4 regions of the Streptomyces sp. NPDC093252 genome follow, and region 4 is predicted to be linked to each of the others. Evidence: riboswitches for the same ligand, from Rfam matches in the RefSeq annotation. Region 4 holds a riboswitch; each other region holds the start of a gene.

Region 1 (7,632 bases), on a different contig from region 4:
ACGTCCAGCAGTTCCTGCGGGGTGGCGGCCAGCAGATGGGTGCTGGAGGCGGTGATGCGCCACAGTCCGCGGAGTGCCTCGGTGAGCCGGTCGGCGGTGTCCTGGTCCCTGGGGGCGTGCAGCAGATGGAGATCGCCGGTCAGCCTGCGCGGGTGCGGGGGTTCGGCGACCTGCCGGGCCGGGGCGGTGCCGGCGGGCGGCAACGGGAGGAGGGAGGCGACGGCGGGTACGACCTCGGCGGCCAGTTCGTGCGGTTCGCTGAACCAGCCGACGCCGTGTTCCTTCATCAGTTCGGTGCGCAGCCGCTTGATGCTGTCGCCGGGGTGGTCGCCGGGGCCGTTGAGGGCGTCGATGTGCCGGGTGGGCCAGGTGGCGCCGTCCTTGACCAGGAAGATCAGCCGCTTCGCACCGGCCGCGCCGGCCGTGCGGTACTCCAGTTCGGTGATCGACCGCCCCTCCGGATTCAGCGGGCCGGGCTCCGGTACGAAGCCGTAGCGGAAGGCGAAGATCCCGATGTAGAGGTCGCAGCTCGCCACGTCGGTGAGGCATTTCTCCAGCGGGCGGTTGTCGAAGGCGGCGTAGTCCTCCATGGCGATCACCTGGAGCGGCAGCCGCCGCAACGCGGTCAGCACGGCCGTCCGGCAGTCCTGGAGATCCGCCACCGTCGACGACAGATAGACCCTCACCCTGCGTACCTCGCTCCTTACGGGGTCAGAACAAGGTACAGGCGACGGCGGGGAGTTGGGGCGCGGTCGGCCGGGACCCGTCGCCGGGACGGTCCGACCGTCGGGCCCTACACGACCCGGGTCGCCCCCGCGAACGGCATCTGGTCGATCGGCGCCACCCGGACCGGGGCGGACGGGTTGGGGGCGTGGATCATTCGGCCGTCGCCGATGTAGAGGCCGACATGGCTGATACCGGAGTAGAAGAAGACCAGGTCACCGGGGCGCAGCTCGGAACGGGAGATGCGGCGCCCGGCGTCGATCTGGGCATAGGTGGTCCGGGGCAGGGCGACCCCGGCGGAGCGGTAGGCGGCCTGGATGAGGCCCGAGCAGTCGAAGGCGTCCGGCCCGGTGGCACCCCAGACGTACGGGCTGCCGAGTTTCTGGCGGGCGTACGAGACGGCCGCGGCGGCGCGGGTGTTGGGGGCGGCGGCGGTGCCGGCGGTGTGGTCGCCGGACGTGGTGCCACCGGCCGCGGAGTCGGTGACGCGCGCCCGTTCCTCTGCGGTGAGCCGCGCCAGCAGCCGGCGGGCGGTGTCCAGCTTGCCGGTGACGGTGGTGCGGTGGCGCTTCAGTTCGGCCTGGCGGGCGGTGAGCGAGGCCAGTTCGACCCGGGCGGCACCGCGCAGCCGCTCGATCTCGCCCAGATGCCTGCGGACCCTGGTGACCGCGGCGGACTGCCGGTCACCGGCCCGCTCGGCGAACGCGGCCCCGTCCAGATAGCCGTCCGGGTCCTCGGACAGGGCGAGTTGGAGGGCCGGGTCGAGGCCACCGCTGCGGTACTGGGCGGCGGCCACGGTCCCGAGCGCCGCCCGCTCGGTGTTGAGCCGCTCCTCCTTGCGGGCCGCCTCGTCCTGGAGCAGCCCCAGCCGCTCCCGCGCGGCCTCGGCCTTCTCCTTGGCGCCGTTGTACTGCTCGGTGGCGGCCTCCGCCTCCTGGTAGAGCCGGTCCACCTTGGCCTTGACCTGCGCCGCGGTCAGCTCGGGCGCGGCATGGCCGGTCCCGTCGAACGCGGTCGCGGTCGCCGCGCCGGCGAGGGCGAGCGTGGCCGCTCTGCGGGCCTTGCCGCCACCGGCCGGGAGCTGTCGGGGCTTGCGGTGCGCTGCCACGTGGACTGCACGTCCTTTCGTACCGTCTCGTACCGTCGTCCGGCCCGGGGCGCCGAGGGGAAGCCGGTCGCCTGGGGGAGGACGCTAGGCCGCGGTGTGACAGCTCGGTAACGGAATGTACGGAAATGGCGGGAGTGGAGCGGGTGTGACCGGCCGCGGTGGCGGATCGCGTCGGTGCCGGGTCGTCTTCGGGTGCGTGGATGACCGAGGTGGGGGTTCGGTGGTGCGGGAGGGGGACGGCAGTGTACGCGGGGGTGCCGGGGCGGGCGGGAGGTGCCCGGTGCGGTGCGGGGCCGGGGGCGCTGGTTAGGCTCCGGCCCCATGGACGTACTCATCCACCTCTTCGTCGGACTGCACATCATCGGCATCGCCTCGCTGCTCGGTGGCTTCCTCACCCAGATGAAGGCGATGGGGCAGGGCACCGCGCGATTCGTCCCCGCCATGCTGCACGGCGCGCTGACCATGCTGGTCACCGGCGTCGTCCTGGTCGGCCTCAACCAGGCCGACGACCAGACCGTCGACAACATCAAGATCGGTGTGAAGCTGGCGCTGCTGGTGGTCATCCTCGGGCTGGTCTATGTCAAGCGCGACGACGAGAAGGTGGACAAGGGGCTGTTCGGCCTGGTGGGGCTGCTGACCACGGCGAACATCTTCATCGCGGTGCTCTGGACGTAGAGGGCGACGCCGAGGGCTGCGTCAGGGGCGCGGCAACCCCGAACCCCGTGTCAGGGGCTCCCCTCGGGGGCGCGCGGCGCACGCCACGCGCCCTCCACCGCCACCCCCGCCACCACCAGCCAGGCCGCCACCGCGACCCAGAGCAGCACCTCGGCCGGGGTCCGCAGCCAGGAGACATCCATCGCGGTCCCGACCGACAGCATCGCTGTCGCCGTCACGCCCATGGAGAAGACGGTGGCCCAGCGCCGTACGTCGTGGCCCGGCCGGGGGCGGGCCGCCTCCGCCGCCAGCAGGATGGCGTACAGGGCCAGGCCGAGCGTGAGCAGTGCCCCGGTGACGTTCCGCAGCACCCCGCGGTCGTCGGCGTTCCAGAGATACAGCGCCGGGCTGTCGGCGGCGATCAGCCCGGAGCCCGCCAGCGCCGAGAGGGCGAGCGCGCCGGCCGCCAGCCAGTGGTCACCGGCCCCGTCCCGGATCTGCCGGAAGTCGAACCGCGTCAGCGCGAAGGCGCAGAGGACCAGTCCCAGCCAGAACAGCACCATCGCGGCGTGTCCGAGCCAGGCCGCCCCCTCCGCCTTCGCCAGGGTCCCGCCGAGCACCGCGAGCCCCTCGGTGGCGACACAGCCCAGGAACACCGCGCCCGGCATCCGCGCCCGCCAGTGCGTCACGCCGATCACGAGCACCACCGGCCACAGCAGCGCGGCGGCGGCCAGCAGGGCTTCGGCGAGGGGCTGCCAGTTCTGCGCGGCCAGCCGGGTGCCGAGGACGGTGGTCGCGGCGACGGCGGTGAGCGCGGCGGGTGCGGCGGACGCGACAGGCTCGGCGGGCGTACCGGCCTCCCGCGGGCTGCTCTGACGGTCGCCCAGGAGCCGGGCAGCGTAGGGACGGCCGCCCAGGAGCCGTGCCGCGAAGTCCGCGACCAGGGCCAGCCAGGCGATCCCGGTCACCGCCAGCAGGATCCCGGACAGGACGTCGTATCCGGCCAGGCGCAGGCCGATCGACATGGTGCCGGTCGCCAGCACGGCGGCCCCGGTCGCCGGTGGGCGCTGCGCCCACCAGGCGCGGAGGGAAGGGGTGCCGGTGCCGGACATGGGGCGATCGTAAGGAGCGCGCCGCCCGGGACGACGGGGGCGCGCACGGGGGCGGACGGAAAGGGGTAAATCGGTACTAGCCGGATAGGGGGCGGACGTGCTCGGCAGCCATCCGCGGCCGATGAGTGCCCGCCCGTCCCGCCCTCGCAGTAACGGGCCCGCCCAGCCCTCGCAGTAACGGCCTCCTATGGGCCCCACAAGGGGGCGTGCACCCTGCGACACGCGCCCCCGGCGCTCGACCGCCCCCAGGGCCGGTTCACTACCTCACGCCCCCCGACCCGGCCCAGGTCCGACCCCGAGCCGACCCGCCCCCCTCAAGCTCGACCCCGACCCGACCCCGGTCAAGCCCGATCCCGGCCGACCCCATCCCGGCCAACCCGATCCCGCTCAAGCCCCTCAGGCGGGCCGCACCACGCTGTGGATGGACGACTCACCGTCGTAGAAGATCGACTCCTCGCGGACATACGCCCCCGGCTTCGGGGCGTGGATCATCATGCCGTTGCCGATGTAGAGGCCGACATGGGTGACGTCGTCGTAGAAGAAGACCAGGTCACCGGGTTGGGCGGCGGAGACGGTGACCGTGGTTCCGGCGTTGACCTGGTCGTAGGTGACCCGGGGGAGGGTGACGCCGGCGGCCTTCCAGGCGGCCTGGGTGAGGCCGGAGCAGTCGTAGGAGCCGGGGCCGGTGGCGCCCCAGACGTACGGTTTGCCGATCTGGGCGCGGGCGAACCCGATCGCCTTCTCGGCCTTGGTGGCGTAGGACGGGTCCGTGGCGGGGGAGCCTGAGCCGGTCGAGCCGGAGTCCGAGCCCGGGGTGCCGGAGGAGCCGCTCTGCTCCTCGTTCTGCCGCTCCGCCGCCGCGGCGGCCTCCCGGCGGCGTTCCTCCTCCTCGGCCCGCTGCTGGCGTGCCAGTTCCTCGGCCTCGCGCTCGGCCTCCGCCCGCTTCTCCCGCTCGATCTCGGCGAGCCGGGCCTTCTCCTCGGCGGTCAGCTCGGAGAGCAGCTCGCGCGCGTCCGCCAGCTTCTGCTGGACCGTGGCCTTGGCCGTCCGGAGGTCGTCCTGGGCGTCGGCCAGCGTCTCCAGGCTCTCGCCGGCGTCCTGGCGCTTCTCCATGGTCTCGGACTGCTGGGCGAAGTAGTCGTCGACCGCGGTCTTCTGGCGCTCGGTGAGCCGGCCCATCAACTGGGTCTGGTCGAAGTAGTCCTGCGGCGAGTCGGCCAGCAGCAGGCTCGCGGTGCTGGGGGCGGCGGCCCCGGTGCGGTACTGGGCCGCGGCGTAGGAACCCAGCTCCTCGCGCGCGTCGTTCAGCTTCTGGGTGCGCTGCGCGACATCGTCCATCAGGGTGTCGAGCAGCTTGCGCTGCTTGCCGGTCTTCTCTTTCGCGGCGTTGTACTTCTCCGTCGCCGATTCGGCCTGACGGTAGAGGTCGTCGACCTTCTTCTCGACCTCCTCCAGACTCGGCTTGTCGTCCGCGGGCGCGGCGGTGGCCGTCTGCGAGAGCAGGGCTACGGAGGTCAGGGCGGCGGTGGCGAGGACGGGGGTGCGTATTCCGGCCAGGCGCGTGCCCGTGGGGTGGGACTTGCGGTGCGACGCCAAGGAGGCGACTCCTTCCATGGGCCGCCTACCGGGTTAGCTGTCGGGTTCGGGCGGGTGCTTCGGAAGGGTTGCCCTACGGTCCGCTCCCGGGACGGAAGTCGGGACCGATTCACCCCAGGTGTCGGTGGGTCCCCGGCTCCGGCCGCCCAGGGGGCTCGCCGGACTCGACGGAGGCCGGACGGCCCGGCGACGTTCGCCGGTGGGGGTCGTTCGGCCTGCCCGGAACCGTAGCCAACTGGTGTGGCGCCTGTGAAGGTTGGTGGGCGTTATGCCCGATACATTTTCGTGACCTTTCCGTCCGGCGGCCCTCGCGGTCCGCCCCGCACCCCCTCCCACCGCGCCCCGCTCAAGATCCGCCACCCTGCGTCACCGGGCGGGAGGAGGGGCGAGGAGCGGGAAAGGAGCGGGACGGCCCCGGGTTGTCAGTGGGGCGGCCTAGACTCGGAGAGCGATGAGCAGCCTCTTTGACGACAGCTTCCTGGCGGACCTCCGAAGCCCCCGCGGGCACGAGGAGGAGCCCCCGCCTCCCCCCGAGGACGAGCACGCGCCGGAGCCGGTTCCGGACGATCTGTTCGGCGGGAAGTTCGACGCGCCCCCGGACCGGGACGCGTACTACCGGGACGGCGCCCCCCGCCCCGCCCTCGACCCGGCCGCGCTCCTGGAGGGGCTCAACGAGAACCAGCGCGCGGCGGTCGCCCACGCGGGCACCCCGCTGCTCATCGTGGCCGGTGCGGGCTCCGGCAAGACCCGGGTGCTCACCCACCGCATCGCCTATCTCCTCGCCGAGCGCGGTGTCCACCCCGGCCAGATCCTCGCGATCACCTTCACCAACAAGGCCGCCGGTGAGATGAAGGAGCGCGTCGAGCAGCTCGTCGGCCCGCGCGCGAACGCGATGTGGGTGATGACGTTCCACAGCGCCTGTGTGCGGATCCTGCGCCGCGAGTCCAAGAAGCTCGGCTTCACGTCGTCGTTCTCGATCTACGACGCGGCCGACTCCAAGCGGCTGATGGCCCTGGTCTGCCGCGATCTGGACCTCGACCCCAAGCGCTACCCGCCCAAGTCCTTCAGCGCCAAGATCAGCAACCTCAAGAACGAGCTGATCGACGAGGAGGACTTCGCCGCGCAGGCCACCGACGGTTTCGAGAAGACCCTCGCCCAGGCGTACGCCCTCTACCAGTCCCGGCTGCGCGAGGCCAACGCCCTCGACTTCGACGACCTGATCATGACCACGGTGAACCTGCTCCGCGCGTTCCCCGATGTCGCCGAGCACTACCGCCGCCGCTTCCGGCACGTCCTGGTGGACGAGTACCAGGACACCAACCACGCCCAGTACGCGCTGGTGCGCGAGCTGGTCGGCACCGGGGAGCGCGCCCCCGAGGACCTCGACGTACCGCCGGGCCCGGACGATCTGCCGCCCGCCGAGCTGTGCGTGGTGGGCGACGCCGACCAGTCGATCTACGCCTTCCGGGGCGCGACGATCCGCAACATCCTCCAGTTCGAGGAGGACTACCCGGACGCGACGACGATCCTGCTGGAGCAGAACTACCGCTCCACCCAGACGATCCTCACCGCCGCCAACGCGGTCATCGAGCGCAATGAGTCCCGCCGCCCCAAGAACCTGTGGACCAACGCGGGCGCGGGCGCGCGCATCACCGGCTATGTCGCCGACACCGAGCACGACGAGGCACAGTTCGTCGCCGACGAGATAGACCGTCTCACGGACGCGGGCGACGCCAAGGCGGGCGATGTCGCCGTCTTCTACCGGACGAACGCCCAGTCCCGTGTCTTCGAAGAGGTCTTCATCCGCGTCGGCCTGCCCTACAAGGTCGTCGGCGGCGTCCGCTTCTACGAGCGCAAGGAGGTCCGGGACGTTCTGGCCTATCTGCGGGTCCTCGCCAACCCGGAGGACTCGGTGCCGCTGCGCCGGATCCTCAACGTCCCCAAGCGCGGTATCGGCGACCGCGCGGAGGCCATGATCGACGCGCTCTCCCAGCGCGAGAGGATCAGCTTCCCGCAGGCCCTGAAGCGGGTGGACGAGGCGTACGGCATGGCCGCCCGCTCCACCAACGCCGTGAAGCGGTTCAACACGCTCATGGAGGACCTCCGGACGATCGTGGAGTCCGGCGTGGGCCCCGCCACGGTCCTGGAGGCCGTCCTCGAACGCACGGGCTATCTCGCGGAGTTGCAGGCGTCCACCGACCCGCAGGACGAGACCCGGATCGAGAACCTCCAGGAACTCGCGGCCGTCGCCCTGGAGTTCGAGCAGGAGCGCGCCGGGGGCGGGGAAGCGCCCGAGGCCCCGGCCCCGGGCGGCACGCTCGCCGACTTCCTGGAGCAGGTCGCCCTGGTCGCCGACTCCGACCAGATCCCGGACGAGGAGGACGGCGCCGGGGTCATCACGCTGATGACCCTGCACACCGCCAAGGGCCTGGAGTTCCC
Region 2 (7,632 bases), on a different contig from region 4:
CTGGTCAAACAGGCGGTGGCCAACCGCTGACGTTCCGCGACCGAACCGGGGTTCTTGTCTCTGAGACAAGCAATTTGCCTCGGAGGTAATTCTCGGGCTGAATGGAGGGCATGACCCCTCCAGAGACCGCCCCGGAGCACATCCCCGGCACCGGGACCGGGACCGGAACTGAAGTCACCACCGGCACCGGCACCGGAACGGAACCCGGCATCGAGCCCGGCGCCGCCGAGCCCCTGCCGGCCGTCGCCCCGCAGTTGCGCGCCCTGCGCCGCCGGGCCTCGCTCACCCTGGAGGCCGCGGCGCGGGCTGCCGGACTCTCCCCCGCCCACCTCTCCCGCCTGGAGACCGGCGGACGCCAGCCCTCCCTGCCCATGCTGCTCGCCCTCGCCCGTGTCTACGGTACGACGGTCTCCGAGGTGCTCGGCGAGACCGTCCCCGACCGGGACGCCGTGATCCGCGGCGACCACATGGACCCGACCGAGGCCGGCGGCTGGACCTACTGGCAGACCGGCGCCCCCGGCCGCGCCATGCAGGCCCTGCGGGTCAAGGTGCCCCACGGCTCCCAGGGCGACATCGTCCGGGTGCACCCCGGCGAGGAGTGGCTCTACGTCCTGAAGGGGCGGCTGCGGCTGCGCCTCGGTGACGCCGGGCACCAGCTCGGCCCCGGGGACAGCGCCCACTTCGACTCGCTCACCCCGCACCGGATCGCCGCCCGCGATCCGGAGGGCGTCGAGCTGCTCTTCGTCCACACCCTCTTGCAGAGCCCCACGGCCGCGCTGTGCCTCGGCCCGATCACGGGAGAAACGCGATGAGTGAGACCACCGGAACCACCGGGCCCACCGCAACCGGCGGGACCGCAGGAACCACCGGCGCCGGGCCCGCCGGGCCCGTCCAGCCCGCCAGGCCCGCCAAGGTCAAGGAGAAGCGGTACCCCGGCATCTGGATCCGGCTGTTCATCTATGTCGCGGTGGGGCATGTCTTCGCCGCGTTCCTCTATCTGCTCTTCGAGGTCGGCGCGAAGTAGACCGGCCGGACCGGTGGCGGCCGGGCGGCCGACGCGGCGGCACCGAGCCGCCGCCCGATCTCCCGGCCTCCCGGCCGTGCTCAGCCCTCAGCCCTTCAGCCCTTCAGCCCTCTCAGCCCACCAGCCGCTCCCGCAGCCGCTCACGGGTCTCCGGGGCGAGCTTCAGCCCCCGCTCCAGATACGGTTCGACACCGCCCCAGGTCTCCTCGATGGTCTCGAAGGCCGCCGTCAGATACTCGGCGCGCGCGTCGAAGAGCGGACTGAGCAGCTCCATGATCTCGGGGGTGTAGGCGGTCGCGGCGTCGCCGCCGCGGCGCACCTTGTAGCGGCGGTGCTTGGCGTTGGACTTCAGATAGTCCTCGAAGACCGCCTCCCGCTCCACCCCGACCGCCAGCAGGGTCACCGCGATCGACAGCCCCGCGCGGTCCTTCCCCGCCGCGCAGTGCATCAGCGCCGGGACGCTGTCCTCGGCGAGCGCGTGCAGCACCCGGGAGTGCTCACCCGTGCGCTCGACGACGATCCTGCGGTACGAGTCGATCATCCGGCCCGCCGCCCGGCCCTCGGAGAGGATCTCCCGGAGCTGCTCCACCTCGCCGTCCCGGACCATCGCCCAGAACTCCGCGCCCTCCGCCGGGTCGCTCAGCGGAATGTTCACATTGCGCACGCCGGGCAGTTCGACATCCCTGCCCTCCAGACCCCGGTCGGCGAAGTTGCGGAAGTCGAAGACGGTGTGCAGTCCGAGGCCGGTCAGGAAAGCGGCGTCCTCGGTGGTGGCGTGTGCGAGATGGCCGCTGCGGAACAGCACCCCGTACCGCACCCGGCGGCCGTCCACGGTCGGCAGTCCGCCGACGTCACGGAAATTGCGGATTCCGGCCAGTTCGGGCTCGGTCGACGGGACCTGCTGCGTCACGGGGGCTCCTCCCAGTCGGCTCGCCCGCCCGGCTCCGTTGCCGGGTGGCGGCTTCCCTTTGACGATACGACATGACGAAACGGGCGAAAGCCCACAAAGAACCCCATGCTTCACTCTGGCTGCTCGATGCACCACTTCTCCGACTGTGCCGCATGTGGGAATTCTGTCCGAATTGCCATTCTTCATTACCTTGATTACAACTCGCTCTGGAATAAAGGAAGCTGGCGCGGCACCACGTGAGCAGCGTCATATCCGTGACCGTCCGTCGCCCCTCATGCCCACGTAATCAACCCCGTTTTCATGGGCCCTTGAGTGATTCGACAGGTGGAAATGCGACGGAGGGTGACCGGGAATTACCCGCATGGATCAAGAACGGGGCCTTTACATGGAACCCCTTGCTTGTCCCCGTGCGTCCAGGTCGCTTACGTTCGCCACCGAATCCGGGCGGAACGCCGAATCCTGCCGCCGTCCGGACCCCGCAGAAACCCACCCGTGCACGGCAGGAGCGGGGGACCCACAGGACTCAACGCCTGTTCCGGTCTCCGGAACGGCTAGGGGTTTAGTCGCGTTCCCCCACGCGGCCGGGCATCTCCAGCTCGCACCCGACAGCTCACCTCGCAGGCGCCGGAGAGGAATTCACCATGCCCGCGAAGGGTAAGCACCGCCGTCCCCGGAGCCTGCGTCTGACACGCTCCCTCGCCGTCGCCGGAACCGGCGGCGCCGCACTCGCCCTCCCGCTGATGGGTGCCGCAGGCGCCCACGCGGCCCCCGGCCAGTCCGTTCCCCAGAAGCCGGCGGAAGCCGTCACTTCGGCACCCAGCGCGGTGCCCCAGCAGACCGTCACCCGGATCGCCGACCAGAAGTCCGCGGCCCCGCAGACCAGCACCCGGACCTACTCCGTGAAGGTCGGCGACTATCTCTCGAAGATCGCCGACGAGCAGGAGGTCAGCGGCGGCTGGCAGACCCTGTACGCCGACAACCGCGAGGCCGTGGGCGACGACCCGTCGCTCATCCACCCCGGCCTCAAGCTGACGCTCGGCGGCAAGGCGTCCGGCGGCACCACCGAGAGGACCGGCACGACCGGGACGACCGGCACCACCGAGAAGAGCGAGAAGGCCGAGAAGAGCGAGGAGACCAAGGAGACCCCCGCGACCAAGTCGTCCGGCTCCTCCTCGTCCTCCGGCTCCTCGAACACCCCCGCCCCGGCGTCGTCCTCGGGCGCCAGCCTCCCGGTCGCGGGCGGCGTGGGCACCGCGTACCGCCAGTCCGGCAGCATGTGGTCCAGCGGCTACCACACCGGTGTCGACTTCTCCGTCCCGACCGGCACCTCGCTCAAGGCCGTCGGCGCCGGCACGGTCGTCTCGGCCGGCTGGGGCGGCGCGTACGGCAACCAGGTCGTCATCCGGCTCGCCGACGGCTACTACGCCCAGTACGCCCACCTGTCCTCGCTGTCCGTCTCGGCGGGCCAGTCGGTGAGCGCCGGACAGCAGGTCGGCCTCTCCGGCGCGACCGGCAATGTCACCGGCCCGCACCTGCACTTCGAGATCCGCACCGGGCCGGACTACGGCTCCGATGTCGACCCCCTCGCCTATCTGCGGGGCAAGGGCCTCTCCATCGGCTGAGGCACCCGCCACGCGCACGCTCCGTAGGCCGGACCCCGATCCCCGGGTCCGGCCTACGGAGCGTTCACCACGACCCGGGACCGATGGTGGGGGACCCGACATCTGACGATCCGTCGGACATCCAGGTATTCCGCACTTGACCAAGCCTTGGTCCGTGGCTTATCTCACCGCCCGTCAACCCTTTATTACGGTCGCGTAGCTCACATTCGAAGGGGAATCATGGGGCGATGTGGCAGACGATTCGAAGAATGACACCAGATCAGTGATCGGGTCGTACGTGGCGGTGGGGGACAGCTTCACCGAGGGCGTGGGCGATCCCGGCCCCGACGGGGCACTTGTCGGCTGGGCGGACCGGTTCGCGGTCCTCCTCGCGGACCGGCGCCCGGAAGGCGACTTCGACTACACCAACCTCGCGGTGCGGGGCAGACTGCTGGACCAGGTCGTGACGGACCAGGTGCCGAGAGCCGCGGCCCTCGCGCCCGACCTGATCTCGTTCTGCGCGGGCGGCAACGACATCCTGCGGCCGGGCAGCGACCCGGACGACGTGGCCGAGCGCTTCGAGCGCGCGGTCGCCGTCCTCACCGAGGCGGCCGGCACCGTCCTCGTGACCACCGGCTTCGACCCCCGGGGGGTGCCGCTGCTCAAGCATCTGCGCGGGAAGATCGCGACCTACAACGGACATGTCCGGGCGGTGGCCGACCGGTACGGCTGCCCGGTGCTCGACCTGTGGTCCCTGAAGTCCGTCCAGGACCGCCGGGCCTGGGACGACGACCGGCTGCACCTCTCGGCCGAGGGTCACACCCGGGTGGCCCTGCGGGCGGGTCAGGCGCTCGGCGTGGACCCCCCGGCCGACCCCGAACAGCCCTGGCCCCCACGTCCACCGCGCGGCACCCTGGACGTCCGCCGCGACGATGTCCACTGGGCCCGCGAGTACCTGGTGCCCTGGATCGGGCGCCGCCTGCGCGGCGAGTCCTCCGGCGACCATGTCACCGCCAAGGGCGCGCTGTCCCCGGACGCCATCAGAACGCGCATCGCCTCCGTGGCCTGACCCCTGTCACGTTCTAGGGATGTGGGTGCGGCAGGTCCAGCTCCCGGGCGAGGGCCTCGTCGACCCACCGCTGCGCGCGGGCGCGGGAGACCGCGCCCGCGTACGACGTGAGCTGGACGGCGAGACCGTCGAGCAGCGCCGTCAGCCGCAGCGCGGCGGCCATGGGGTCCGCGCAGCGGAACTCCCCGGCGGCCACCCCCTCCGCGATCACCTCGGCGAGCGCCGACTTCCACTGCCGGTCCAGGTCCCGGGTGACCTCCGCCAGCGCCGGTTCGCGCAGCGCCACCGCCCAGCCCTCGATCCACAGCCGCCAGCCCTTGGCCGGTCCGGTGGGGGCGTACCAGCGCACCGCCGACCGCAACCGGCGCAGGGCGCTGGTCCGGCGGCCGAGCAGCGTGCGCAACTGGGCGAGATCGTCCTGCGCGGCATGGGTGAAGGCGGCGGCCACCAGCTTCTCCTTGGTGGAGAAGTGGTACAGCACGAGCGCGTTGCTCACCCCGAGCGCCGCGGCCACATCGGCGATCCGTACCGCCGCGACCCCGCGTTCCTCGATCTGTCCGACGGCGGCCCGCAACATCTCCTCACGCCGCTCCGCCACGCTCAACCGCACTCTCGCCATGGCGGCCCACCCTATCGCCCGCCCCGACGGCCACGCGGTCCCGCGGGCGGGTGCCCCGCCGGGGGCTGTCAGCGGTACCAGCCGTACCGCTCCGCGATCACCGGCAGCCGTTCCGCGGCGATCGCGTGGGCGGCGGCACGCGGGGTCGTGCCGTCGCGCTCCGCACGGGTCAGCATCAGCTCGACCAGCGCGCGCAGCGAGCGCCGGGTGTGCCGCAGGGCCCCCTCGGCGTCCGGGCCGATGTCCCCGAACAGGGTCCACCACCACCAGGCGTTGGTGCCGGAGTTGACCACGACATCGGGCAGTACGGTGATGCCCCGCGCGGCGAGCAGCTCCTCTGCCGCCGCCGTCACCGGCATGTTGGCCGCCTCCACGATCCAGCGGGCGGTGATCAGGTGCTGGTTCGTGGTGTCGATCGCGTAGGACACGGCGGCGGGCACCAGCACCTCCACCTCGGCGGCCAGCCAGGCGTCCCCCGGCAGTTCACGGTCCCCGGGGCGCAGCGCCGCCCGGTCCACCGTGCCGTACCCGTCCCGGGCCGCGAGCAGCGCCTCCACGTCCAGCCCGGCCGGATGGGCGACCGTGCCCGACACATCGGCGACGGCGGTCACGGCCAGCCCCGCGCGGGCCAGGAACCGGGCGGTGGCCCCGCCCATCGTGCCGAGCCCCTGCACCGCCACGCGCGTACCGGCGTACGGCACCCCGGCGCGGTCCAGTGCCGTGAGGGCCGCCTCGGCGACGCCGCAGCCGCCGACCAGTTCGTCCAGCCCGATGCCGTCCACCCGCACGGCGAAGGCGTCCGCGAGCCGCCGGCGCGCGGCCGGACCGTCGTCCAGGAGCGGGTGCACCGCCTGCACCGAGGACTCCAGCCCCGCCTCCGCCACCGCCCGGTCCACCAGGTCCTGGGTCAGCCCCAGATCCTCCCCGGTGGTCCAGAAGCGCTCGATGTACGGCCGCATCGCCCGCAGATAGCGCACCAGCACCCCATAGGCGTCCGGGGAGCGCGGATCGCAGTCGATACCGCCCTTGGCACCGCCGAGCGGCACATAGCGCGCCCCGGGGTCGTAGTGCAGCGCCTCCTTCATGGTCATGCCACGGGCGAGCCCCGTCACCTCGTCCAGGGTGCACCCCTCGCGCATCCGCAGCCCGCCGCTGGACACCCCCCGCACCAGCCGGTCGACCACCAGATAGCCCACCCGGCCCGTGACATGGTCGGACCAGGTGAGCGACAGCAGAGGGCCGCCGGTGCGGGGGGCTGGCATGGGGGTGCTCTCCTTCGAGGTGCGGCCGTACCGGTGCAGGGTGCCGCGGTGCCGTGCGGTACGGCGTGAGCGGTGACGGTACTGAATGACTGGTCAGTATCGAAGCCGGGGGCGGGCAGCGTCAATCGGCGTTGTCACAGGGGGCGACCATAATGGAGGTCTCAGCGACTCCACCTGGAGGTAATGTGGCCGGTTTCCGTTCCCCGGACTCGGGGCTCCGCGCGCTGCGGCCCGAGGCGTTCGGCGCGGACCCGAGCGGCGAGCGTCTGGCGCGCATCCGCAGATCGCCCCACTTCAGGGACGGTGTCTTCCAGAACCCGGGCGGGGTGGCGCGCACCAGCCCGTCGTCCCTGCTCGGCTTCGCGAAGCAGTACTTCGACGGGGACGCCCGGCGCCGCCGCTCCCCGTCCGCCCCGATCCCGGTGCACCCCACCACCCTCGCCGACCTGGCCCGCCCCCCGGCGTCCGGCCTCCGGCTGACCTGGATGGGCCATTCCAGCGTGCTCGCCGAGATCGACGGCGCCCGGGTGCTCTTCGACCCGGTCTGGGGCGAGCGCTGCTCCCCCTTCCCGTTCGCCGGGCCCAAGCGGCTGCACCCGGCCCCGCTCCCGCTCACGGCGCTGGGCCCGGTCGATGTGATCGTCATCTCCCACGACCACTACGACCATCTGGACCTGCCCACGATCAAGACGCTGGCCGGTACGGACACCGTGTTCGCCGTCCCGCTAGGCGTCGGCGCCCATCTCGAGCACTGGGGCGTGGCCCCGGACCGGCTGCGCGAGCTGGACTGGCACGAGTCGACCGCGATCGCCGGTCTCACCCTCACCGCCACCCCGGCCCGCCACTTCTGCGGACGCGGGCTGCGCAACACCCAGCACACCCTGTGGGCGTCCTGGGCCGTCGCGGGGGAGCGGCACCGCATATTCCACAGCGGCGACACCGGCTACTTCGAGGGCTTCCGGGACATCGGCGCGGCCCACGGCCCGTTCGACGCCACGATGATCCAGCTCGGCGCCTACAGCGAGTTCTGGCCCGACATCCATATGACGCCAAAGGAGGCCCTGCGGGCCCATCTCGACCTCCAGGGCGGCAGCCCCGGCGGGGTGCTGCTGCCCATCCACTGGGGCACCTTCAACCTCGCCGGGCA
Region 3 (7,632 bases), on a different contig from region 4:
TCCGATGGTCGCCGCCGCCACCCCCGTCACCGCGACCGGGACGATGTACCGAGCGGCCTTCTTGCGCCGCCCCGCGCGCTGGTCGTCGATGCCCGCGCCGGTCGTGCTGTCGTCGGATTCGTACGGTGCCATGTGTGCCCTACCTCCGTGTCGGCGGCGGCTCTCCGTCTTGTCGCGTCCGTACACTCGTCCACCCTGAGCCGCCATTCTCACCCGAACCGGTGAGGAGTGGTGTGTTTCCGTACTCACCATCTGACCAAATCACCGGCGATGAGGCGTCACTCCCCAGAGCCAACTCCGCGTACTGCCCCGGTATGACACCGGGCGCCCACGGCTACTCCCACCCGTAAGGGTCGGGGCGCTGCCGCAGGTCGCGGCAGCGTGAGGGCCGAGGCAGCCTCAAGGGCCGCGCACCGCCGAGGACAGGGCTCACCGCCGACCGGCCGCTCTGCCCCGCCCCCTACTCCCCTACCCCGCGCGATGCACCACCGCGTCGCACAACTCCTCCAGCGCCCCCCGCGCGTCGCACTCCCGCAGCGGTGCCAGGGCCGCCCGCGCCTCCTCGGCGTAGCGGACGGTGTCCCGCCGGGCCTGCTCCAGGGCCGGGTGGGCGCGCAGCGCGGTGAGCGCCTCGGTGTGGCGGGCGTCGTCGGTGAGGTCGGAGTCGAGCAGTGCGCACAGGGCGAGGTCCTCGGCGAGGCCCAGGCGCTGGGCGCGTTCGCGCAGCCGCAGCACCGGCATGGTGGGGATGCCCTCGCGCAGATCGGTGCCCGGGGTCTTGCCCGACTCATGGCTGTCGGAGGCGATGTCGAGGACGTCGTCGGCGAGCTGGAAGGCGACGCCGAGCCGCTCGCCGTACTGGGTGAGGACATCGACGACGGAGTCGTCGGCGCCGGACATCATCGCGCCGAACCGGCAGGAGACGGCGACCAGGGAGCCGGTCTTGCCGCCGAGCACATCGAGGTAGTGGTCGACCGGGTCGCGGCCGTCGGCGGGGCCCGCGGTCTCCAGGATCTGGCCGGTGACCAGTCGCTCGAACGCCTCGGCCTGCACCCGGACGGCCTCCGGCCCGAGGTCGGCGAGGATGTGCGACGCGCGCGCGAAGAGAAAGTCACCTGTGAGCACGGCGACCGAGTTGCCCCAGCGGGTGTTGGCGCTGGGCACCCCGCGCCGGACGGCGGCCTCGTCCATCACGTCGTCGTGGTAGAGCGTGGCCAGATGGGTCAGTTCGACGACGACGGCGGAGGGGACGACCCCGGGCGCATAGGGGTCGCCGAACTGGGCGGAGAGCATCACCAGCAGTGGCCGGAATCTTTTGCCACCGGCCCGCACCAGGTGCTGCGCGGCCTCCGTGATGAACGGCACCTCGCTCTTGGTGGCCTCTAGCAGCCCTTCCTCGACAGCCACCAATCCGGCCTGGACATCTGCTTCCAGAACCTGGTCCCGCACGCTCAGCCCGAACGGCCCGACGACGGTCACGAGGGTCTCCTGTCTGCTGGTGTCTACTGGTGCCTACTGGCGATTACCCGGTATGTCGATTGATCGCTGCCATCACTCACGTCAGCGTATCCGGTCATGTTTCGATCACCGATGCCGCCCACCGCGCAGCACGGGCGGTATCGGATCAGGCCCGGTATGTTTTTGATCACCTGATACGAGCGGATATTTATTGAATTGCAGAGCAATAGGGAGAAGTGTCGCGGACTGCCCCTCGATACCGAGAGCCGACCGCATCATTTTCAGCCACCCCGCTGAGCCTCTCCCTCCTGCGCTGCCGTCCAGCCGAGGGCAGTCCCATGTCCGGTCCGGTGCGCATCCGTACCTCCTTCCCCTACGAGACGACCCACGACGACCTCCGGATCCCGCTAAGCGACGGGACGCTGCTCTACGCGCGCGTATGGCGGCCGGTCACCGCCGCCCCCGTACCGGCGCTGCTCGAACACCTTCCCTTCCGGCTGACCGACGCGACCGCCGCCCGCGACGCCCAGCGCCACCCCTGGTACGCGGGCCACGGCTACGCGAGCGTCCGGGTCGACGCGCGCGGGCACGGCAACAGCGGGGGCGTACCCGGGGACGGGCCCTCGGCGGACGCGGCGGACGCCGCCGAGGTGGTGGAGTGGCTGGCGGCGCGGCCGTGGTGCGACGGCGGGGTCGGCATGATCGGCATCTCGTGGGGCGGCTCCCTCGCGCTGCGGACGGCGGCCCTGGCACCGGGACCGCTCAAGGCGGTCGTCAGCGTCTGCGCCACGGACGACCACTACGACAACGACGGGCAGTACGCGGGAGGTTCCGTCCAGGCGGCGGATCTGCCCCACTGGGCGGCGCGCTCCCTGGCGCTCGCCGCCCGCCCGCCGGACCCCCGGTACCTGGGGGACGGCTGGCGTGACCTGTGGCAGTACCGGCTGGACGCCCTGGAGCCGCCCCTGCACACCTGGCTGGGCCATCAGCTCCGTGACGGGTACTGGAGGGCGGCCGGCGCGGTGCGCGAGGACTATGGCGCGATCCGGGCGGCGGTCCTCGCGGTCGGCGGGCTGCACGACCCGTACCGGGACACCGTGCTGCGGCTGGTGGAGCACCTTCCGGCGGCCCGGGTGCGCGGGCTGCTCGGGCCCTGGCCGCACGAGTACCCCGACCGGGGCCGCCCGCCCGGCCCGGCGATCGGCTTCCTCCAGGAGACCCTGCGCTGGTGGGACCACTGGCTCAAGGGCCGGGACACCGGCGTCAGCGCCGATCCGCCCCTGCGCGCCTGCCTGACCCCCTCCCGCGGGTCCCTGCCGGGCCCCTGGACCGCCGAGCCCGCCTGGCCCTCCCCGCACATCACCCCGGTCGTGTACGCCCTCCAGGGCGCCCCCGCGGCCGTACGGTCCCCGATGCACACCGGGGTCGACGCGGGGGCCTTCCTGCCGCGCGGGGGCGATGCCGATCTGCCGCCGGACCAGCGGGCGGAGGACGGGCGGTCGGTCTGCTTCGAGTTCCCGGCCGGCGGCAGCGGGATCCGGGTCCTGGGGCGGCCCCGGGTGCGGCTGCGGCTGCGCTGCGAGGTGGAGCGGGGGCAGGTGATCGCGCGGCTGTGCGATGTCGCCCCGGACGGCTCCTCGGTGCTGGTGACCCGGGGGGTGCTGAACCTCTGCGCGCGGGCGGGGCGGGACCGGGCGGTGCCGTGGCCGCCGGGCACGACGGAGGAGGTGGCCTTCGAGCTGGGGGCGGCGGGGCATGTGTTCGCGCCGGGGCACCGGGTGCGGCTGGCCGTCTCGTCCGCGTACTGGCCGTGGGTGTGGCCGCAGCCCGGCTCCGAGGCCGGGTTCGTCCTGGACCCGGCGGGCAGCGCGCTGGAGCTGCCGGTGCGGGAGCCGGAGCGGGGGCCGGGGAGCGGCGGCGGGCCCGAGGGGGAGGCGGAGCAGGCGGGGCCGCTCGGGGTGGTCTCCCCGGTCACGCTGGACGAGCCGCGCCCCGGGCGGCTGGTGGTGCGGGACGTGGCCCGGGGCGAGTGGCGGCTGGAGGTCGCACCGGGGCCGGGCGGCACCGAGGTGCATCCGGACGGTCTGGAGGTCACGGAGGAGGCGCTGGAGTCGTACACGATCCGGGACAGCGACGCGCTGTCGGCGCGGACCCGGTCGGACCGGACGATCCGGCTGCACCGGCCGGACGCGGCCTGGGACACCAGGGTCCGGGCCCGGTCGGAGATCACCTGCACGGCGACGGAGTTTTTGACCGTTAATGAGGTGATTTGCACCCTCGGCCGCGAGGTGATCTTCCACCGCACCTGGGAACGTCGGATTCCACGCACCGCTGGTTAATAGGGACTTGGGAGCATTGCCCGATTTACCACTCTTGCGCACGGGCGTGACTTGACTCACTCGCATCCACCTCCCCCCGATCCGGAGCCGTTCCGCCGCCGCACCCCGATTCACCTTCCCCATCGCACGAGTTGAACCTTTCCAGCCGCAAAGGATCATGTGCGGCAGATGGCGGGATAAAGATCAGAAGCGGCGATCTGTGATTCCACCACTTGTTTCGGACATCCGCTCTCGCATACGTTCCCGGCCAGTCGGGCGGACGCCTAGTCCTGCCACCGCCCGCACCAACTCACTAGATCCACGGCAGGAGCGGGGGACCCAGGTAAGTCGCCGGGCCGGACGTCTTGACGTCCTGGCGCGGCTCGGGGTGAAGCCGTGCCCGCAAGGGCCGGCCGGGCACCTCCCCGCCCGAACCCGACAGCTCACCTCGCAGGCGTAGGAGAGGAACCGTTCCCATGTCCCTTCCCCTGTCCGCTCCCGTGTCCGCCCTTCCCGGGTCCGCGCACCGCTCCACCCGGGTCCGCCGCATCGCCCGCCGACTGGCCGTCGCCGGTACCGGCGCCGCCGTGCTTGCCCTGCCGATCATCGGCGCCACCACCGCCACCGCCGCCACCCCGACCGTCGTCTCGGCGGCCACCTCGGCCTACCCGAACACCCTCGACGGCTGGATCCGCCAGGCCCTCGACGTCATGCGGCAGAACGGCATCCCCGGCAGCTACGACGGCATCCACCGCAATGTGATGCGCGAGTCGTCCGGCAACCCGGCCGCCGTCAACAACTGGGACTCCAACGCCGCCGCCGGCACCCCGTCCAAGGGCCTGCTCCAGGTGATCGACCCGACCTTCGCCGCGTACCACGTCTCCGGGACGGTCTACGACCCGTACGACCCGATCGCGAACATCGTCGCCGCCTGCAACTACGCGGCGGACCGGTACGGGTCGATCGACAACGTCTTCGGCGCCTACTGATCCACTGCGCTTTGCGGGTTGGGGCCCGCAAAGCGCAGACGGGCCGAATGCCGCATTCTTGAATTCCCCATGCGGCATTCGCGATTCGGGATCAACGCATTCATGGATTCCCGGGCGACTGTTGGGGCAGCCGCCGGGGGAAGACCCGTTCGAGGACGACGGCGATGCCGTCGTCCTCGTTCGATGTGGTGACCTCGTCGGCCACCGCCTTCAGTTCGGGATGGGCATTGGCCATCGCCACGCCATATCCGGCCCAGTCGAACATCGGAATGTCATTGGGCATGTCCCCGAACGCGATGGTGTGCTCCGCCCGCACCCCCAGCCGCCCGGCCGCCAGCGCCAGCCCGGTCGCCTTGGTCACCCCGCACGGCTGGAGTTCGACGGTCCCCGGACCCGACATGGTGACCGTCGCCAGGGAACCGACCACCGCGCGGGCCACCGACGCCAACTCGTCGTCGGTGAGGTCCGGGTGGCGCAGCAGCACCTTGCTGATCGGCTCCGCCCACAGCTCGGCCCGGCGCCCTACGCGGACGGCGGGCAGGGTCGGGTGCGGCATCAGATAGCCCGGCTCGATCAGGGTGAGCCCGTCCACGCCGTCCTGGTCGACCGCCGCGTACACCTCCCCGACCTCGGCCTCGATCTTGCCGATCGCGGTCTCCGCCAGTTCCCGGTCCAGGGTGACCGACCACAGCAGGCGGTCCGCGCCCGCGTCGTACAGTTGCGCGCCCTGGCCGCACACCGCGAGACCGGTGCTGCCCAGGCGTTCCAGGAGCGGGCGCACCCGGGGGGCCGGGCGACCGGTCACCACCAGATGCCGGGCACCGGCCTCGGCGGTCCGCGCCAGCGCGGCCAGCGAGCGGTCGGAGAAGGTGTCGTCACCGCGCAGCAGAGTGCCGTCGAGGTCGGTGGCGACAAGGGCGAACGTCATGCGCGCGGTGCGTGCGGCATATGCGGTGGGTGCGGCCATGATCAGAGAATACGGACATCGCGCGGCCCCGACCCGGCCCGAACCGGACGTCGGCCGGCTTCCCCGACGACCCGCCCGCCCCGGTCAACTCCCCTGTACCATGCGGCCTTTCACTCGGCGGGCGCCCGGGACGACTGCTGAAAACGGGTCCGCTTTTCACTCAGAGGGGGTCGCTCCGCGAGGGGCCGGGGGGCGTCCCCGGGGCGTTCCCGGAGCGTTCCGGAGACGTTCAGGGGGTGCTTGGGGGTCCTCGGGGGGGGGTGCTCGGGGAGCACTCAGGAGTTGCTCGGGGGGAGGTGCTCCCTGTGAGGGGCGCTCTGCGAAGGGGGGCGCGCTCCGCAGGGATGCCGGGTGTGCGGGTGTCCGGGTGGGCGGGTATTCGCTGGAGTGGGCTCCTTTCATGACATTTCTGAATCTCTCGGGCGTTCTAGATCATGAGGGGCGGGGGTAGGGAGACGACGTACCGTGGCCGGTGGCCCGGCGCGGCACCGGCTCGGCACCCCTTCCGGCAGACGAGAGCGAGGCAGACCGCATGCCACCCATCGGCGTCCCCGACAGTGACCCCTCCCGCGCGGATGGGGGCGACCCCTTCGACATCCCGGAGGGCCACCCCTTCGGGCCGCACAATCTCCCCTACGGCGTCTTCTCACCGGCCGGGGCGGATGCCGGTACGGGTACGGGTGCCGGTACAGGTACGGGTACGGGTGCCGGTACGGGTACGGGTGCGGGTGGGCGGAGCGTCGGGGTCCGGCTCGGTGACCGGGTCCTGGACGCCGGGGCCGCCGCCCACGCCCTGGGCTCCCCCTACGCCGCGCTCCTCGCCCGCCCCACCCTCGGCCCGCTGCTCGCCGCCGGACGTACCACCTGGTCGGACGTGCGGCGGGCGCTGACCGCCTGGGTGACCGTGCCCGCGCACCGCGAGGTGATCGCCCCGCTGCTGTACCCGCTGTCCTCGGTGCGCCTGCACCTGCCCTTCGAGGTCGCCGACTACGTCGACTTCTACTCCTCCGAGAACCACGCCCGCACTGTCGGCCGGATCTTCCGCCCCGGCGCCCCCGACTCCCTCCCCCCGAACTGGAAGCACCTCCCCATCGGCTACCACGGCCGCGCCGGGACGGTCGTCGTCTCGGGCACGGACGTCGTACGGCCGTCGGGGCAGCACACGTCCCCCGCCGACCCGGCACCGGTCTTCGGCCCCACCACCCGCCTGGACATCGAGGCCGAGGTCGGTTTCGTGGTGGGCGTGCCGAGCGCCCTGGGCAGCCCGGTGGCGCAGAGCGCCTTCCGCGACCACGTCTTCGGGCTCTGCCTGCTCAACGACTGGTCGGCCCGGGACATCCAGTCCTGGGAGACCGTGCCCCTGGGCCCGTTCCTCGGCAAGTCCTTCGCCACGTCGATCTCGGCGTGGATCACTCCGCTGGACGCGCTGGAGCAGGCCCGGATCGCCCCGCCCGAGCGCACCCATCCACCGCTGCCGTATCTCGACGACCGCGACGAGGAGCCGAACGGATACGACCTGCGGCTGTCCGTCGCGATCAACGGCCATGTCGTCTCCGAGCCGCCCTTCTCCACCATGTACTGGACCGCCGCCCAGCAGCTCGCCCACCTCACGGTGAACGGGGCCTCGCTGCGCACCGGCGACCTCTACGCCTCCGGCACGGTCAGCGGACCCGGCGAGCGCGAGCGGGGCTGTCTGCTGGAGCTGACCTGGAACGGCCGCGACCGGCTGGAGCTGCCCGGCGGCGGACGGACCTTCCTGGAGGACGGGGACGTGGTGACGCTGACGGGCTGGGCCCCGGGGCAGAACGGTCTGCGGGTGGGGCTGGGCGAGGTCGAGGGAACGGTGGTCGACGGCACGGTGGCCGCGGGGGCGGTGGTCGCGGGGAGGTCATGAGGGGGT
Region 4 (7,632 bases):
GCGCCACCGTCTACTCCAGCCTCGAACCCTGCGCCCACCGCGCCTCCCGCCCCCGCCCCTGCGCCCGGCTGATCCTCGACGCCGGGGTCCGCCGGGTCGTCACCGCCTGGCGCGAGCCCGGCACCTTCGTCACGGACGCCGACGGCACCGGACTGCTCACCGCCGCCGGTGCCACCGTCGTCGTCCTCCCCGAGCACGAGCCGCAGGCGAAGGCCCCCAACCACCACCTGCACCTGCTCCGCTGACGCCGCTCCGCCGATCGGCCCAACAACTTCTGCGCCCTCCCCCACCCCCCGGCACGCTGCCATGACCGGCAGGCGGCGGACGACGCGGAGGTGGTCATGCGGGGAGTGGGCGCACACACGGTGACCGGCCGCCGGCACCGGCCCGGGGCCCGGTCCGGGGCGCGGTCCGGGGTCGGGCCCGGGGCGCGGGGGGTGGCTCCGGCCGCGCTGATCCTCGTCCTCCTCGCCGTCACCGCCACCATCACCGTCACCGCCTGCGGCACCCTCGACCCCGGCTCCCGGACCCGGGCCCGCGCGCTCGCCGCCGGGGAGCCCTTCACCCACCCCGGCGTCCTGCTCGGCAGGGCCCAACTGGACGCCGTACGGAAGAAGGTCACCGCCGGGAAGCAGCCGTGGCTGTCGGCGTACCTCGACATGCGGGACAGCCGGTACGGGTCGTACAAGTACCGGGCGCGGCCGGTCGCGGACGTGTCCTGCCCGGCCGGGGACGGGCCCGGCACCGGCTGCGCCGAGGAGCGCGCGGACGCCATCGCGGCCTACACCCAGGCCCTGCTGTTCACCGTCACCGGCAAGCGGCAGCACGCCGTCAAGGCCGCCGAGATCATGGACGCCTGGTCGGCCAAGCTGAAGCGGCACAGCGGGGCCGGTGCCGTACTCCAGGCCGGACGGTCCGGCGGCATCTGGGCGCGGGCCGCCGAGATCGTCCGGCACACCCCGGGCGCGGGCTGGCCGAAGGACCGGGTCCACCGCTTCGAGACCATGCTCCGCACCGCCCACCTCCCCCATGTCACCCGCTCCGCGCCCGACGACGACGGCAGCCGCGCCCTGGTCACCACCGCCGCCGCGCTCTCCCTGGCCGTCTTCCTGGACGACCACCGCACCTTCGACGCCTCCCTCGCCCGCTTCCGCGACCGCGTCCCCGCGGTCTTCTACCTCCGGCGGGACGGCCCGCTGCCCCGCACCCCGGCCGGTGCGGCGGCCGGGACCCCGGAGCGGATCCGCGCGTCCTGGTCCCGGCCGCGCGCCTTCGAGGACGGCCTGACCCAGGAGACCTGCCGGAGCCTCGCCCGGGTGGGCCACGCCGTCGCCGCCACCGCCCACGCCGCCGAGACGGCCTGGCACCAGGGCGTGGACCTGTACGAGGACGCCGCTGCCCGCCTCAAGGCGGCGCTCACCCTGCACGCCCCCTACGGGCAGGGCCGTCCCGCCCCCGGCCGGCTGTGCGGCGGCGGGGACGTCGAAGGGAACCTCGGCCCCGGACTCGAAGTCGCCCTCAACCATCTGGAGAACCGCCTCGGCACCCCCGTCCCGGCCGCCCACCGCCTGGCCACCGCCGCCCGCCCGGCCGGTACGGACGGACTGCTGGTCGCCTGGGAGACCCTCACCCACGCCGGAAACCCCGGTGAATAGGTGAAGAGCGGGAGAAAAGGGGAGGGCGGGGGCCAAGGGCGGCGGCCGTGTGTGCGACCCCTCCCGTCCATGGCGTACACTGGTGACACACCGACGCGGGGTGGAGCAGCTCGGTAGCTCGCTGGGCTCATAACCCAGAGGTCGCAGGTTCAAATCCTGTCCCCGCTACTCAAGGCTCAGGGCCGGAATCCGGATCACGGATTCCGGCCCTGAGTGTTTTCGCCCCTCAGTCCCCGCGTCCCTATCGTTCCCCCCTCCCCCCGTTCATCCGGTCGGACCGCCCGGCTCGCCCGCCGCTCCCGCTCCGGCAACCCTGGACGGACAGGGACGAAGGCGGGAGACGCGAGGTGCGGCCTGGTGAGGCGGAGGGCGAGGGGCCGTACACCGGGCCGCCGGGGCCGGGCAGGACACCGCGAACCGGCACACCACGAACCGGCACACCGCAAGGCGGCACACCGCGGAGCGGAACGGCGGCGCAGGGCGGGTTCTCGTACATCCGACCGGTTGTGCGCGTGCTCCCGGCCCTGATGATCGTCGGCGGCGCGCTGTACGAGTCCCTGACGCCCGACCAGTTCACCGCCGTGCCGTTCTTCACCGCCGCGCCCCTGATCGCGGCGCCGCTGTTCGGGCTGCGGTACACCGTCCTGACCGGGGTGGTGGCCGTGGTGGTGATGTTCGTGGTGCACCTCGGGGTGGACCAGCCGTTCTCCGCCAAGACCATGACCGAGGTCATCACGGTGGCGACCGTCGCGGCGCTCGCCGTGCTGATCAATGTGCTGGTGCGGCGCAGTGACGCCCGGCTCGCCTCCGCCCGGGAGATCGCCGAGGCGGCCCAGCGCGCGGTGCTGCCGGAACCGGACGAGCGGATCGGCGGGTTCGACATCGCCGCCCGCTACGAGGCCGCCCAGGCGGGCGCGTTCATCGGCGGCGACCTGTACGCGGTGCAGGACACCCCGCACGGGGTCCGGCTGGTGGTCGGGGACGTGCGCGGCAAGGGGATGAGCGCGGTGGCGGCCGTCGCGGTGGTGATCGGGGCGTTCCGGGAGGCCGCCGAGCGGGAGACCACCCTGGAGGCGGTCGCCGGGCGGCTGGAACGGGCGCTGGCCCGCGAGGGCACCCGGCGCGACGGGCTGGACGCCTTCGAGGGGTTCACCACCGCCGTCCTCGCCGAGATCCCGCCCGGCCGGGACCTGGTCCGGCTGGTCAACCGGGGACACCCCGGCCCGCTGCTGCTGTACGCCGACGGCTCGCTGCGCGCGCTGCCCGCCACCGAACCGGCGCTGCCGCTGGGGATGGGGGACCTGGGCAGTTGGCCGGACCGGGCGCAGGAGGCGGAGTTCCCGGGCGGGGCCACGCTGCTGCTGTTCACCGACGGGCTGTCCGAGGCGCGGGACGGGCACGGCGAGTTCTTCGAACCGGAGGAGGAGTTGGCGGGACGGCGGTTCCGGGGGCCGGCGGAACTGGTGGCGGTGCTCTCCGAGGAGGTGCGGCGGCACAGCGGGGGCGGGATGACGGACGACATGGCGCTGCTCGCCGTACGGCGGCCCGGTGCGGAGCCGGGCGGACCCGCGCCCGGTCACGGTGGGTAAATGAACGACCGCCCTCCGCATAACATCTGAGTCACCGTCATAAAGTGGCGGCCGTCGCCTCCTGCCCGTTCGGCGGTCGACTCGCCCGAATTTCGCCCGTTCATCGCCCGTACGTCCGGCGTAAGAGCGTGAAGGATCTCCAGGAAGCGCTTGGAAATCACCCCTGGGTTCTATTACTGTCCGATAACGCAGCGCGGTCGTACCAGCCGTCACAAGAGGCGGCTCCGTGCTCAAGCGCCGAATTCCGCAAGGGAACCGGGGAACCACCACTTTGGGGTGAATCGGACGTATACCGCCATGGCCGCTGTCCGCGACCTGGCCGGTGACGCCCGTAGGAGACCTTCCTCTCCGAACCCGTCAGCTAACCCGGTAGGCGATGAGGGAAGGAAAGGAGTACGCCTACGTGGCGTCCAACCGGCCTGCTCCAGGGGCCCCGTTCGTCCCCGCCCAGCGCACCGGCGACACCGTCGGCACGGTCGAGACCGTCGTCTACGGCGGCCCCCGCACCGACGAGGGCCCGTGGGAGGAGTGGAACCCCTCCGCGGAGACCGTCCGTCCGGTCCGCAGCGGCCGGCACCGGGTGGCCAAGCAGCGCGGCGGACTCGCCCGCGGCGGCCTGGCCCGCAGCTCCACGGTCCTGGGCGTCGGTGTCATAGCCGCCGTCGGCGCGGGCGGCATGGCCACCGCGCAGACCGGCAAGCCGCCGGTGGCCATCTCCCTGCCCGACCTCGCCACCTTCACGGACGACGAAGGCGACACGGACGAGCCCGAGCCCGAGCCGACCACCACCCCGCTCAGCAGCCTCGGCGTCACCCCGGCCGACACCGACCAGGGCACCACCGACGCCGGTGAGGCGCTGCGCGCCCGCATCCTGGCCCAGGCCGAGAACCAGCAGGACCAGGTCGACACCAAGGCCGCCAAGGCGCTGCTCGCCGCCGCCGAGAAGGAGGCCGCCGAGGCCGCCGAGAAGGCGGAGAAGGAAGCCCGCGAGAAGGCCGCCGCCGAGAAGAAGAAGGCGGAGGAGGAGGCCGCGCGCAAGGCCGAGGAGGAGCGCCTCGCCAAGCTGGCCAAGCAGTTCGCGCTGCCGACCTCGTCGTACACCCTCACCTCGACGTTCGGTCAGGCCGGTTCGCTCTGGTCCTCCGGGTACCACACCGGCCTCGACTTCGCCGCGCCCACCGGCACACTCCTCAAGGCCGTCCACTCCGGCACCATCACCTCGGCCGGCTGGGACGGTTCGTACGGCTACAAGACCGTGCTGACCCTCGATGACGGTACCGAGATCTGGTACGCCCACCAGTCCTCGATCAGTGTCAGCGTCGGCCAGAAGGTCACCACCGGCGAGGTCATCGGCCGGGTCGGCGCCACCGGCAATGTCACCGGCGCCCACCTCCACATGGAGGTCCACACCGGCTCCGGCGGCAGCCTCGACCCGCTGGCCTGGCTCCGAGACAAGGGCCTCAACCCCTGACGGACCGTTCCCCCTCCCGGCGGTCCTGACGACAACCCCCCGACGTCAGGGCCGCCGGTTCCGTCTGTCCGCCCGCCGCCCTCAGGAGCGATACGGGTTGCCGCCGTACCCGGCGACCGTGTGCCGCGGTGGGTACAGCCGGACCGGCGGGGCCGTGAGATGGGCGGCGTGGGCGAGGGCGGGTCCGGCGATGTGCCGGCGCTGCCAGAGCGCCGCGAGCAGTTCCCGCTCCCGGGTGACGAAGTCGGCGCGGGCCCGGCCCCGGTCGCCCCGGTGGCGCAGGACCGCGAGCGAGGTCGCGTACGTCTCGTACTCGGCGACCGTACGGGCCGCCGGGCGGCCGAGCCTGCGGCCCGCGTACTCCCGGGCGAGCCTGCGGGCCCGCATCGAGCCGAGCGCGTGGGGCTCGGCGGGCGAGAACCAGCCGGTGGCCGCATACGCGGGCAGTTCCTCGCGGACCATCCGCAGTTCGCGCTGCCGGATCCACACCACCACCCCGGTCAGCAGGGCGAACGCGGGCACCATGAAGGTGCCGTAGACGGCGAAGAAGCCGTGGTCGCCCAGGGACGAGGAGCCGTTCCACAAGGCGTGCAGCCCCATCGCCAGCAGCAGCCCGGCCGGGGGCAGCAGCACGCGCCGCCGCCGCTGGTGCTCCCCGGCGAGCGCCGCGACCCCGAAGCCGATCCCGGTGAGGACGGTGAACAGCGGATGCGCGAAGGGGGACATCACGACCCGGACGAAGAAGGTGGCGACGGTGACCGCGGCGACCCCGGTGTCCCCGTCGGCCCGGTCGGTGCCGAAGGCGCTGCCCAGATAGAGGATGTTCTCGGTGAAGGCGAAGCCGGTGGCGGTGACCCCGGCGATCACCACCCCGTCCACGACCCCGGTGAAGTCCCGTCTGCGGAAGAGGAAGACCAGCAGGATCGCGGCGCCCTTGGCGGACTCCTCGACGACCGGCGCTATCACGGTCGCGCCGAGAGTGTCCGCGCCGCTCGGGTCGGCGGTGGCGGTGGCGATCCAGCGGGTGGCGAAGCTGTTGGTGACGATCGCGATCAGCGCCGCCGCGCACGCCCCCCAGGAGAAGGCGAACACCAGATTCCACCAGGGGCCGGGTTCGACCCGGTCCAGCCAGCGGAACGCGGCTATCAGCGGCGGCACCGGCAGCAGGGCCAGGCCCAGGCCGACGAGAAACCCCTCGGTGCCGGTCTCCTGGCGCACCAGCGCGAGGATGACCACCCCGGACAGCGCCAGCAGCCCGACCAGCCCGCCGTGGCGCACCCGCCGCAGGGCCGTCGGACGGGCCAGCGCGTACCGCACCCCGCGCCGCCACCATCGCTCACGCCGGGGCGCCGGTGCCTCGGCGGCCGGGCCGCCGGGGTGGATCGGGTACGGGGGGTTGGTGGCCACGACGTCGACCCTAACGAGACGGTGCGCGGGCCGCGACGGTGCCCGGGGGGCGGGGAACGGGCGGGACGGGCGCGCGGATGGGGGGTTGGGGGTTCGGGGGTTGGGGGGGAGGAAGAGGGACGGGGGTTGGGGGGTTCACAGGGGTCGCTGGAGCTCGGGCTGGGGGTGCGGTCGGTTTACGGGTTGAGGGGGTCTTCCCCGTGGGGTACGCGGCGGAACATCACGTCGTTCACCGCGTGCCCCTTGTCCAGGCCCTGTCCCTCGAACCGGGTCAGCGGGCGGAAGGCGGGACGCGGGGCGAACCCGCCGTCGTCCCGGGTGTTGGCGAAGCCGGGATGGGCGGTGAGGACGTCGAGCATCTGCTCCGCGTACGGCTCCCAGTCGGTGGCGCAGTGCAGCAGGGCGCCGGGGCGCAGCCGGGTCGCGGCGAGGGTGAGGAACTCGGGCTGGATCAGCCGCCGCTTGTGGTGCCGCTTCTTGGGCCAGGGGTCGGGGAAGTAGACCCGCAGCCCGGCCAGGGAATCGGGGGCGAGCATCTCGCGGAGCAGGATGATCGCGTCGCCGTTGCCGACCCGGACGTTGGCCAGTCCGGACTGCTCGGCGAGGTTGAGCAGATTGCCCTGGCCGGGGGTGTGGACGTCCACGGCGAGGATGTTGGTGTCCGGGTCGGCGGCGGCCATCTGCGCGGTCGCCTCGCCCATCCCGAACCCGATCTCCAGCACCACGGGGCGGGCGTTGCCGAACAGCTCCCCGAGGTCGATCACCCGCTGTCCGTCGATGTCCAGTCCCCACTGCGGCCACAGCCGCTGGAGGGCGTCCGCCTGGCCCGCGGTGACCCGGCTGCGCCGGGGCTGGAAGCTGCGGATCCGCCGCTCGAAGTGCGACCCGGCGGGATCGGGCTGCGGCCCGTCCGGAAACCGCGGCTCCCCCTTGGCCCTGCTGTGCCGCACGGAGACACCGGGGAGGTGGGGGAGGTGGGAGGCGGGCGAGGCGGGCGAGGTGGGCGACGTGGGGGTGCGGCCGGGGCGGCGCTCGGGGGAGGGGGAAGAGTCAGACACAGTGGGGCGATTTTACGTGGGGGCGGGGGTTGCCGGGGGGCTGGGTTCGGGCGGGCCGGCTCACACCTTCGGGCTGACTCACACCTCCCCCAGCGCCGACAGCGCCCTGCGTGCGACCTCCCGGCCGATGGGGAGGGAGGCGGTGGCGGCGGGGGAGGGGGCGTTCAGGACATGGACGGCCCGGGGGCCCTCCTTGATCAGGAAGTCGTCCACCAGGGACCCGTCCCGCAGGACGGCCTGCGCCCGTACCCCGGCCGGGGCGGGCACCAGGTCGTCCTCCCGCACCACCGGCAGCAGTCTGCGCACGGCCGTGGCGAACGCCCGGCGCGACAGCGAGCGGCGCAGCTCACCGCCGCCGTACCGCCAGTGCCGCCGGGCCAGGTGCCAGACGCCCGGCCAGCTCAGGGTGGTGGCGATCTCGCGCGGGCGGACCACACCCCACCCGTACCCCT

The links. A riboswitch is a leader RNA that binds a small molecule or an ion and turns the genes downstream of it on or off. The one in region 4 is predicted to bind cyclic di-AMP.
Region 1: another riboswitch for cyclic di-AMP. It lies ahead of AB0O01_RS12400 (NlpC/P60 family protein); the one in region 4 lies ahead of AB0O01_RS28105 (M23 family metallopeptidase).
Region 2: another riboswitch for cyclic di-AMP. It lies ahead of AB0O01_RS09055 (M23 family metallopeptidase); the one in region 4 lies ahead of AB0O01_RS28105 (M23 family metallopeptidase).
Region 3: another riboswitch for cyclic di-AMP. It lies ahead of AB0O01_RS13385 (transglycosylase SLT domain-containing protein); the one in region 4 lies ahead of AB0O01_RS28105 (M23 family metallopeptidase).

What each region holds. Positions count from the first base shown of each region.
Region 1 covers NZ_JBFBEM010000005.1:188,767-196,398, reverse strand. The annotation lists gene AB0O01_RS12420 (DUF4062 domain-containing protein) at 1-686, opposite strand, end outside; gene AB0O01_RS12415 (NlpC/P60 family protein) at 794-1,831, opposite strand; gene AB0O01_RS12410 (hypothetical protein) at 2,153-2,506, shown strand; gene AB0O01_RS12405 (hypothetical protein) at 2,557-3,597, opposite strand; gene AB0O01_RS12400 (NlpC/P60 family protein) at 3,994-5,193, opposite strand; cyclic di-AMP (ydaO/yuaA leader) riboswitch at 5,200-5,373, opposite strand; gene pcrA (DNA helicase PcrA) at 5,645-7,632, shown strand, end outside.
Region 2 covers NZ_JBFBEM010000004.1:40,229-47,860, forward strand. The annotation lists gene AB0O01_RS09035 (aspartate aminotransferase family protein) at 1-30, shown strand, start outside; gene AB0O01_RS09040 (XRE family transcriptional regulator) at 111-812, shown strand; gene AB0O01_RS09045 (DUF6126 family protein) at 809-1,024, shown strand; gene AB0O01_RS09050 (tyrosine-protein phosphatase) at 1,137-1,934, opposite strand; cyclic di-AMP (ydaO/yuaA leader) riboswitch at 2,402-2,571, shown strand; gene AB0O01_RS09055 (M23 family metallopeptidase) at 2,576-3,556, shown strand; gene AB0O01_RS09060 (SGNH/GDSL hydrolase family protein) at 3,819-4,604, shown strand; gene AB0O01_RS09065 (TetR family transcriptional regulator C-terminal domain-containing protein) at 4,618-5,223, opposite strand; gene AB0O01_RS09070 (Glu/Leu/Phe/Val dehydrogenase dimerization domain-containing protein) at 5,292-6,485, opposite strand; gene AB0O01_RS09075 (MBL fold metallo-hydrolase) at 6,671-7,632, shown strand, end outside.
Region 3 covers NZ_JBFBEM010000005.1:386,538-394,169, forward strand. The annotation lists gene AB0O01_RS13370 (DUF2092 domain-containing protein) at 1-132, opposite strand, end outside; gene AB0O01_RS13375 (polyprenyl synthetase family protein) at 469-1,479, opposite strand; gene AB0O01_RS13380 (CocE/NonD family hydrolase) at 1,809-3,797, shown strand; cyclic di-AMP (ydaO/yuaA leader) riboswitch at 4,078-4,248, shown strand; gene AB0O01_RS13385 (transglycosylase SLT domain-containing protein) at 4,253-4,765, shown strand; gene AB0O01_RS13390 (HAD family hydrolase) at 4,866-5,732, opposite strand; gene AB0O01_RS13395 (fumarylacetoacetate hydrolase family protein) at 6,265-7,626, shown strand.
Region 4 covers NZ_JBFBEM010000014.1:241,152-248,783, forward strand. The annotation lists gene AB0O01_RS28085 (dihydrofolate reductase family protein) at 1-245, shown strand, start outside; gene AB0O01_RS28090 (alginate lyase family protein) at 438-1,655, shown strand; tRNA gene AB0O01_RS28095 (tRNA-Met) at 1,750-1,823, shown strand; gene AB0O01_RS28100 (PP2C family protein-serine/threonine phosphatase) at 2,168-3,244, shown strand; cyclic di-AMP (ydaO/yuaA leader) riboswitch at 3,470-3,635, shown strand; gene AB0O01_RS28105 (M23 family metallopeptidase) at 3,648-4,715, shown strand; gene AB0O01_RS28110 (PrsW family intramembrane metalloprotease) at 4,797-6,122, opposite strand; gene trmB (tRNA (guanosine(46)-N7)-methyltransferase TrmB) at 6,299-7,180, opposite strand; gene lhgO (L-2-hydroxyglutarate oxidase) at 7,259-7,632, opposite strand, start outside.